3 regions of the Brumicola blandensis genome follow, and region 3 is predicted to be linked to each of the others. Evidence: predicted binding sites of a transcription regulator. Region 3 holds the regulator's gene; each other region holds the start of a gene.
The links. The regulator sigma-54, encoded in region 3, starts transcription at its own class of promoters, with help from an activator protein. The targets are predictions, from matches to a motif close to GTTGGCACGNNNNTNGNNT.

Region 1 (3,285 bases), on a different contig from region 3:
TCAAGACAGGGTCAGTAACGATAGAGTGTGTATTATGGGCGCTAGCTTCGGTGGCTATTCTGCGGTTATGGCAGCGACCATGGCACCTGAATTATTCGACTGTGTCGTGGCGAATGCTGGGGTTTACGATTTAACGCTGATGTTCGAAGAGGGGGACATTCCAGACATGCTCTACGGAAAAACTCGCTTGTTGGAATACTTAGGTGATGACCCAGACATTTTGAAGACGTTTTCGCCTATTAATTACATTTCCCGAATAGCCGCACCCATACTGATCGGCCATGGTAAAAAAGACAGACGAACACCCTTTATTCATGCGGAGTTACTCAGAGATAAGCTAATTGAACAGGGAAAACCATTTGAGTGGTTTGTAAAGGGTACCGAAAGTCATGGCTTTTATGATGAAGAAAATAGAGCAGAATGGTACGAAACCGTTGCTGCGTTTCTAAAGGAAAACTTATAGTTTTAGAGCCTCATGCGGTATGTCGAGATAAAGCGTAATCAATCTACCCGCTCTGTTTACCTTAAAAGTAAGTGTTTGAGCAGAGCGTATTTCCTTTTGAAGGTCACTTAATTGTTTATCGTCATCTATTTCGAAACCATTTACCTCTAAGAGTACGTCACCCTCTTGAAAACGTACTTTAGAATAGAGGTCTGGGTTCATACCAGGAATAATGACTTTACCCCCATCATTAAACAAGTTAGGAAGTGTTTTCACGATGTGTTCTAACTGTCTTGGTCTTGAACCTATTTCTTTCGCCGTCATCTCGTTGAATCGTTGTTGAGTCTGCTCTTCAATTAAGCTGTTTGTCTCGCCCAAGAAGAGCTCATAGTCTCTCGACTCAAACTCTAAAATAATTGACGCTTTATTGATGCGTTTAACATATACATCTAAGTTGTTAATGTTTTCGTCAACAAAGTACTCACCGGCAGCTTGGTCAACTAACAGAGCAGTAAAGCTTTCAGCAACACTCTGACTATACACAATGCCACTAAGCACAAACTTGGCAGGCAGATCGGACAGATCGTCGCTCACAGAAAGCACAGTAGGCTCTTCATCAACGACATTCTCCTTCTCTTGGTTAAAGTTTTTAATTTCTTGGTCGATACTACGTTTGTTAGCTTGCTGTTTTGGTATCTCAGTAAATTCACTGCCAGTGTCAGCAAGAGGCTCTTCGTTGATACTAAATACCGCGTAAGCGGCAACAAGCGCCACAACTACAATTAATACGACAAGCAATTTGTTCATAAACACTCCTATTATTTGAGCATTGTAATCAACAACCGCATAGATAACCATCTAACTTTTTGCAAGCCTAAGCTGCGACTTAAAAAATGACTCTATAAATGACTAAACCATAATTTAGTTCATAAATTAAGTCATATTGTTATTCGAAATTAAAATTTACATACCTTCCAAATAAATAGTCCAATAAAAACAGTGGGATACGATTTTTTGAAAGTTGGCATACACTGTGCATTATCGGCGACAGAGAAAGTATATTTTTATTTGGAGTTACACATGTCTATCAGCAACACTTTAAAGACGATGATGTTCGCCTCTGTTGCAGTAGTCGGTTTCGCCGGCGCTGTCGCAACGAATGGATACGGTGATTTTTTATCGACTGACGCTGGCAACGGTGCGGTAAAGAAGGCTAAAGAACAGCCTAAATCATACATCGTCCAAGGTAAAGGTTCAGAGACATTAAAAACAGCGGTAACAAGTGTTGGTGGGAGTATTTCAAGAGAGTTTCCAATCATCAATGCAGTTAGCGCAGTGCTAACTCCGTCACAAGCAGAAGTGATTGCACAGCTCGACGATGTAAGAATTCAAGATGATCGCTCGGTAGCTACAATGAGTGCGGGTAACGGCCAGAACAAAAAGTTCATCATTGATAACTACATTTCAACACAGACTGGTGCTGACCAATTGCACGAGCTCGGTATCACAGGTTTGGGTGTAACCGTTGCTGTACTAGACAGTGGTACTATCATGGCTGGCCAACACGGTTTCAACCTATTGGTCGATTCTGAAGGTTACTGGCGTGTTCCTGCTAAATACGATGCAATTAAAAGCCGTCGTACTTGGTGGTTGAACGATGATAAAAACGGTCACGGTTCACATGTGTCTGGCATTATCGCTAGTAGCCTGAAAGCTGACAACGGTAAGTTTAACGGTATTGCACCAGACGTTTACCTTTTATCAGTGAAAGCATTCGATAAGAATGGTCAAAGTAGCTACTCAAAAGTGTTAGACGGTTTGAACTGGATTTATCACAATCGTGAAACCTATCGAATTCGCGTTTTAAATTTATCATTGGGCGCTGATGTCCAATCTAACTATTGGGACGACCCAATAAACCAAGCGATCATGAAGCTTTGGGAAGCCGGTATTGTAGTGGTTACCTCTGCTGGTAACAGTGGTCACGAAGATATGAGTATTACCGTTCCTGGTAATAACCCATACATCATTACGGTTGGCGCGATTACAGATAGCTACACACCATTTGATTATTCTGATGACCGTGTAACTACGTTCTCTTCAACAGGTCCTACCGTTGAAGGTTTTGTAAAGCCAGAGGTTGTTGCTTATGGTGGTCACATTGCCGCTAAAGTAGATAACCGATATGCCTTCGGTCAGTTCTTCGAAAGTGAGACAGGCCTGGGTTACCAAGAAGTTTCTGGAACCTCACAAGCGTCAGCAGTGGTTTCTGGTATTGCAGCATTAATGCTTCAATACAATCCCTACTTGTCACCAGATGACGTTAAGTGTCGCATCATGGCAAGCGCAAAGATGGCGCATGACGAGTCTGGTAAAATGAAGTTTTCACCGTTCGAGCAAGGCCACGGTATGGTCAATGCTTACGCCGCTGTTGCGAGTAACAAAACAGGTTGTGCAAACCGTGGTTTAGATATCCAAGCTGATTTAGCCGGTACTGCGCACTTTATGGGCCCCGTAACAAAAACCACAGGTGGTGAATTTGCTATCTTAGTCGGCGACAAATTAGTTACTGAAGGTCATCAATGGGGAGACTCTAGTATGTTGGCTGAAGGTCATCAATGGGGCGACTCTGGTATTTTTGCAGAAGGTCATCAATGGGGCGACTCAGGTATTTTCTCTGAAGGTCATCAATGGGGCGATTCAGGTATCTTAGCAGAAGGTCATCAGTGGGGCGACTCAGGTATCTTCGCTGAAGGACATCAATGGGGCGACTCAGGTATCTTTGCTGAAGGACATCAGTGGGGTGATTCAGGTATGTTTGCGGAAGCTTGGAATAACCGTGA
Region 2 (3,285 bases), on a different contig from region 3:
TCAGAGACGTCCAGCATTTCTGTATTGAGTGATGAAACGGGGTCATATCGATTCGTTGATCTACCAGAGGGTGAATATACTATTGAGGTTGATAGTGTGGGCTACGACGTGATTAGACCCAACGCCAAAGAGATTCGCGTTGAAATAGAAGGTAAAAACAGCTTACAAAATAATTTTCGGATCACACCTAAAAATTAAGTATATTGAAAGCCAAAGTAACAAACTATTTGTTACAGGCATAAAAAAAGGTGAAAACATCCGGTTTTCACCTTTTTCCAAGAATTTCGAGCTTCCTTCTCAGCGTTCCGTTGCTAAAACATCATCCAGATAAAATCCTTTACACCCCTTTCCATTTTTTCCCACTCATCCTAAGCAGGCTACACTCCTTGTGTAGGTTCCTTTTTCCATGATATCCGTTTGTTACGTAAGTCCTTCCTACGTAAAATCTTCGTCCTGAAGTTGTCCTTTGTCTTCCCTATCCTGAGAGTTTCTTCCTGAAACCTTCCATTACCTTGACGATTTCTTCCTGAACTCGTCTCCTTGAGGTGGGTTTATATTAGCAAGGGGGATTTCTTTTACTATCGATGAAATAAAATATTTACATTTCCGGTCGTTTATTTTTTATACTGACAAATTTAACCCCATGTTTTATATGCGTTAATTTTTCGGCTGCAGAAAAAGAATGTAGTACAAAAGCACTTTCGCTCACACGCTTGTAAGAAATGTCGTACAAGCAGTATCACCTTTTATCCCTTAAGTTTTTTACGGAACATCACTTTGCCAGTGATATCGCCCACTTCTAGTTCTTTTACTAACTCAAACTGGCCATCAACGAAGAACGAAAGACATTTAGGTAGGGTCACAAATACGCCAACGCCTTCTGTTTTATTGTCTTCTTGAAGCAAACCAACAATCCCGCGCATCAAGATATGCCCAAGACCAATGTCTTGATGATCTGGGTGAACACCAATAAACGAAAGCATGTGGTAATCTTTCGCAGGGATGCATTCCCGTACTTTTTCTTCTTTTGAAATCATTTGCTTGGTGCCAAGGAAGCCGGCAGTGAGTAGCATCTTCAAACGCCAGTGCCAATAACGACCTGCACCAAAAGCAGCATCCGGACTGATTAAGCATGCAACCGCTAGCAGACGCCCATGTTCAAACAAACCAATCATAGGCTGCTTACCATCCCAAAAAGCATTCAGCTCTTCGCGTATGGCTGAGCGTAAGCGATTCTCATAACCTTCTCTCTCAACTTCAAAAATGTCATTAAAGAGAGGATCGTCAAAATAAGCATTGTATAGAATCGACGCAGCTACTTTTAGGTCGTCGGCGCCTAGGTAACATGCTCTGATTTCATCTATTTCGGGCTTGTAAGCGGCAGTTGTCATACTTCATTCCTTTATATCGTTTCGGTCTGCTGACACTTATACAATAAAACATTTTGGGAATTACGCTAACATTTATTTAACAATACGATGAGAAAGTGAATGCAAAACGATCTACATCAAAGAAAAAAGCCCTCAAGCAAGGGAAGCTGAGGGCAAAAGAGCGAAACGCTCTATCGGCATTGCATGTACAAAGCCATGGTGTGATGACCAATTGGCCATCATGCGGGAAAGGGTCCGAGGACCTAAATGTATTTTTGGACGACTGATTCACCAAATCCAACAAGTTCACCGTTAATAAAAACAAGCGGTGTACATTCGTCTTTCGTGGTCATACTGTCATCATGTATACGTTGAGTTCGATAGTATAAAACTTGTACTTTCTCACCATTGCTAGTGGTCAGTTCTGTAAAGTCTGCTGCACCTAAGGTGTCAATGATACGCTCTTTAGACACGCCTAAGTCTAGTTCAGAGATGTAGTTGCGGTTCTTTGCTTCACGCTTTTCCCAGCTTGAACCATAAGAATAACCCCCCTCATCATCGCCTATCGAAATTACGCATCCGCCAAGAAGTAAAGAGCTAGCCATAATGCTTGAAAGAAGAAGTGCTTTCATTTTTTCATCCTTTTGAGTTTGTTTTGTAAAACGTTCAATTTTGAACGTTAATTAGTTTTATAGAATTCTCTTAAACAAATATTGGACCAACAAGTAAATCGCCAACATCATCAATAGCTTACGCTAAATTTTATGAATTCAGCCTGAACAAACTCTTTTAATTACCCTAAATATTCGTCAAACTCGCTAACAGATTGGTTTATTTCCTTAATGATATTCAAGGCTTATTCGCCCGGGAAAACAAAGAATGAATTCTGATATACAAATGGTCGTTAATATCTGCATCGAACTTAGTGAAAAAGGAAAGCAACCGAGTGTCGGTATGATAAAAGCCAAATCAACAACTCCCCTACCTATCCCATTGATAATCAAAGGCTTAAGTTACTGGAAAGAAAACAAAGATTCGCTAAAAAAAGTCATGATCACCAATGAAATCAAAGGTGGGCAATCATCTAATAAAGATACCGCAGAGAGGTTAAAAACGCTTGAGCTGTTAGTTAAACAGCTCGCGACGCAAGTTGAGCAAGGAAACGAAACAATTGAAACATTGCAAGACCAAGTTACAGACTTGCAACAACAGGTCGCGGTGTTAGGCCAGAAATAAAGGTAGCAATGTCTGGTGCCAATACTTCTTGTGGTACTTTGCCCACCTGCTCTAGCATGACATTTCCCGTTTTTACGTCTAGGCTAATAATGAATTCTTCCTGATCAGTAGTGGCAAAGAACAAAGTGTCGTCTTGCTTGAGTCTTCTTTTCATCAACACATGGGCAATCAGATTCTTTTGCAAGCGTTCAAAGTCATCTTCATTCCAAACTTGAATAATATCTAAATCACCACGCTGTGCCCTCGCTGGCAAATCGTGGCTAAAGTAGCTACAAAAAAGAGCAGACAGTTGAGGATCGATGTCTATCTCAAGGGCACTGGCGAGGTTATCTAAATTCAAATTCGCATCTCTTTTCACCGGTTTCCAAGGCACTTCTGAACCATCTGCCATTGTTGCTAATGATTCTTCACTGAGTTGTATACAAGGAGATAACCAATCACTGTCAAACTCTGTCATCATTAGACTATCGCCATTGCCTATTAGGTCGATATAAGCAGTATGAAATTGTTCAAGCGAAGAAATGAGTGCATCAGCAGAATTCGTAGACATCGTTTTTTGTTGCCATAGTTAATGATATTGAGCATTTATGATAAATTACACGTAATCTTAAGTACACCGACAATATTGTCATACAAAGCTAATTTACCTTTTGTCAGACAGAGCGAATCGGATTTTAAG
Region 3 (3,285 bases):
TGTTTTACGAGGGTAACGTCAAGATTACTCAAGGTAGCTTAAAAATTAGCGCCGATAAAATGGAAGTGATAGGCACCAATGGGGCTGGGCGTGAAATTTTTATTGCCACCGGCAAACCTGCTTCTTATATCCAACAATTGGCCGACGGCAGCATGGTCGAAGCCCGTGCGAATGAAATCAAATACATTAAAGCTGACCGCACCATTTCTTTGAAAGGCAATGCACAACTTCTGCAGAATGCCTTTACGATTGAAGGTGATTCAATTATTTTTGATATGCAAAAAGAACAGGTGCTGGCCAACACAAATGAGAAAAGTAACACGCCTACCGTGACAATTTTCAGTCCAGATACGATTCAGAAAACCAAAGACACCTTGAAAAATAAAGCAGAAGACGCAGATAAGAAGCAAGAGGACGATCAATAGTGAGTAAACTCGTTGCCAATCATCTCGCCAAGTCATACAAAGCTAGGCAAGTCGTTAGAGACGTCAGTATTGAGGTATCCACAGGCCAAATCGTTGGCTTGTTAGGCCCCAATGGCGCCGGTAAAACCACTACTTTTTACATGATCGTTGGGCTCGTACCTATCGATAAAGGTGAAATTTTCATTGATCAGCTAGATTTATCAATTCAGCCCATGCATGAGAGAGCAAGACACGGTATCGGTTATTTACCGCAAGAAGCTTCGATTTTCCGGAAACTAACGGTATATGAAAATCTAATGGCTATTTTGCAAACGAGAAAAGAACTCACAAAAGACCAGCGCGAGCAACAAGCCGATGATTTAATGGATGAATTTAATGTGAATCATATTCGAAACAATCTTGGGATGAGTTTGTCAGGCGGGGAGCGGCGTAGAGTCGAGATCGCGCGAGCTTTAGCAGCAAATCCTAAATTTATTTTGCTCGATGAACCCTTCGCCGGTGTTGACCCAATTTCTGTTAATGATATAAAGAAGATAATACAACAATTAAAAGAACGTGATATTGGTGTATTAATAACTGACCACAATGTTCGAGAAACCCTCGATGTTTGTGAACAAGCGTATATAGTAAGTCATGGCGAACTAATCGCCTCAGGCAGTGCTGAGGAAGTTCTCAGTAACCAAAAAGTGCGAGATGTTTATCTCGGTGAACAATTTGTCTTATAGGTATTCCGTATCATGTTTAGAATTCGGCACGTCTCGCCGTTAACATTAGGTCAAGGGCATCAATGAAGCCTTCATTGCAGTTAAAATTCAGTCAACAACTTACGATGACGCCTCAGTTGCAGCAGGCGATCAAGCTATTACAGTTATCTACGCTAGACCTGCAACAAGAAATCCAAGAAGCGCTTGACTCAAATCCCTTATTGGAAATTGATGAAAGTGAACACAATAATGACAAGCAGTCAGAAGAGAATAGTGCAAACGATAGAGAGCAAGCTGATTCTAGCGACCTCAATTCGGCAAATTCTGACAACATCGATAGTCATGACGCCTTAGAAAACAATCAACTCACTGATGATTTACCGATCGACAGTTCATGGGAAGAATACCTCAGTTCGTCTTCTGCACCAGCAACGATGACAGGTGGCTCAAGCCCCGACGACGACTACGTCTTTCAAGGTGAGACCTCAGAAAATATCCAAGACCACTTAATCTGGCAGATGGAATTAACGCCCTTCTCTGATATTGACCGTTCTATCGCTATCGCAATTATCGACAGTATCGACGAATCAGGCTATTTAACCGTCAGTTGCGAAGACATTTTGGATAGCTTACAAAACGAAGAGATTGAGCTTGATGAAGTGGAATGTGTTTTAAAACGCATTCAAATGTTTGACCCTATTGGCTCTGGGTCCCGCTCACCTCAAGAATGCTTGCTGGTGCAACTCAATCAGTTTGCTCCCGACACACCTTGGGTCGCTGAAACTAAACATTTGCTAAGCGAACACAGTGATTTACTAAGTAGTAAAGACTACCGCACTTTAATGCGTAAAACGAAGTTGAAAGAAGACCAACTGCGTGAAGTGATGCGTCTGCTACAAACACTCAATCCCCGTCCTGGGAGTGAGATAGCAACCAAAGAGCCGGAATATGTCATTCCAGATGTCACTGTGCTCAAGAAAAACGGTCGCTGGGTTGTTGAATTAAATAATGATTCACTGCCGCCATTAGTGGTTAATCAAGAGTATGCGGCCTTAAGTAAAAGTACAAAAAATTCGAACGATTCCCAATTTATTAAGTCTCATTTACAAGAGGCGAAATGGTTTATCAAAAGTTTAGAAAGCCGCAACGAAACACTCCTAAAGGTGTCTCATTGTATTGTGCAGCAACAAATGGGCTTTTTTGAACACGGCCCAGAAATGATGAAACCGATGGTACTAAATGACGTAGCTGAAATGGTGGATATGCACGAATCGACTATATCTCGAGTTACCACACAAAAGTATATGCACACGCCACGTGGCATTTATGAGTTAAAGTACTTTTTCTCTAGCCATGTTTCTACTGAGTCTGGAGGAGAGTGTTCATCTACTGCGATAAGAGCATTAATTAAGAAGTTAGTGGCTGCAGAGTTACCTAGCAAGCCATTAAGTGATAGCAAGATTGCGCAATTGTTAGCTGATCAAGGTATTCAAGTTGCACGGCGGACAATTGCGAAATATCGAGAGTCTCTCTCGATTCCCCCGTCGAACCAAAGAAAAAGTCTTTTATAAGACGACATTAGAGGACGTAACATTATGCAAATTAATCTAACAGGTCACCACGTAGATATTACAGATTCACTCAGAGCATATGTCGATACTAAGTTTGAGAAGTTAGAACGACACTTCGACCATATCAGCAACGTACACGTGGTGTTAAACGTCGAAAAGCTGAGCCAAAAAGCAGAAGCTACTGTGCATTTAAAGGGTGACGTTGTTCACGCAAATGCCGAGCATAATGACATGTATGCAGCCATTGATGGCCTTATCGATAAACTAGACAGACAGGTTATTAAACACAAGGAAAAACTAAAGCGACACTAGTTGCTTAAGAGTTAATATGATCATATCTGATATCATTTCTTTAGACCGCACTGAATGTGCGGTCGATTGTCACAGTAAAAAAAGAATTTTCGAAGTCATCAGCGAGATTGCGGCCAGAGAAAACCCATCATTAGCACTTGGCGATATACTCGCGAGTATAGTGAGCCGAGAAAAAATGGGCAGCACAGGTATTGGAAATGGCATTGCCATTCCTCATGGCCGTATCGACGGCATAGACGATATCGTAGCTGTTGTCGTCACGAGTGAAGAACC

Region 1: a site for sigma-54 is predicted at 1,463-1,481, ahead of RM544_RS06975 (S8 family peptidase). Genes of this name have one in related genera too.
Region 2: a site for sigma-54 is predicted at 2,075-2,093, ahead of RM544_RS09195 (DUF3192 domain-containing protein). Genes of this name have one in related genera too.

The regions. Positions count from the first base shown of each region.
Region 1 is NZ_JAVRIE010000002.1:387,797-391,081, forward strand. Features, by position in the region: gene RM544_RS06965 (alpha/beta hydrolase family protein) at 1-463, shown strand, start outside; gene RM544_RS06970 (hypothetical protein) at 458-1,249, opposite strand; gene RM544_RS06975 (S8 family peptidase) at 1,523-3,285, shown strand, end outside.
Region 2 is NZ_JAVRIE010000003.1:155,741-159,025, reverse strand. Features, by position in the region: gene RM544_RS09205 (tectonin domain-containing protein) at 1-198, shown strand, start outside; gene RM544_RS09200 (GNAT family N-acetyltransferase) at 747-1,391, opposite strand; gene RM544_RS09195 (DUF3192 domain-containing protein) at 1,634-2,002, opposite strand; gene RM544_RS09190 (hypothetical protein) at 2,250-2,606, shown strand; gene syd (SecY-interacting protein) at 2,563-3,156, opposite strand.
Region 3 is NZ_JAVRIE010000007.1:239,840-243,124, forward strand. Features, by position in the region: gene lptA (lipopolysaccharide transport periplasmic protein LptA) at 1-425, shown strand, start outside; gene lptB (LPS export ABC transporter ATP-binding protein) at 425-1,150, shown strand; gene RM544_RS16290 (RNA polymerase factor sigma-54) at 1,213-2,700, shown strand; gene hpf (ribosome hibernation promoting factor) at 2,725-3,012, shown strand; gene ptsN (PTS IIA-like nitrogen regulatory protein PtsN) at 3,029-3,285, shown strand, end outside.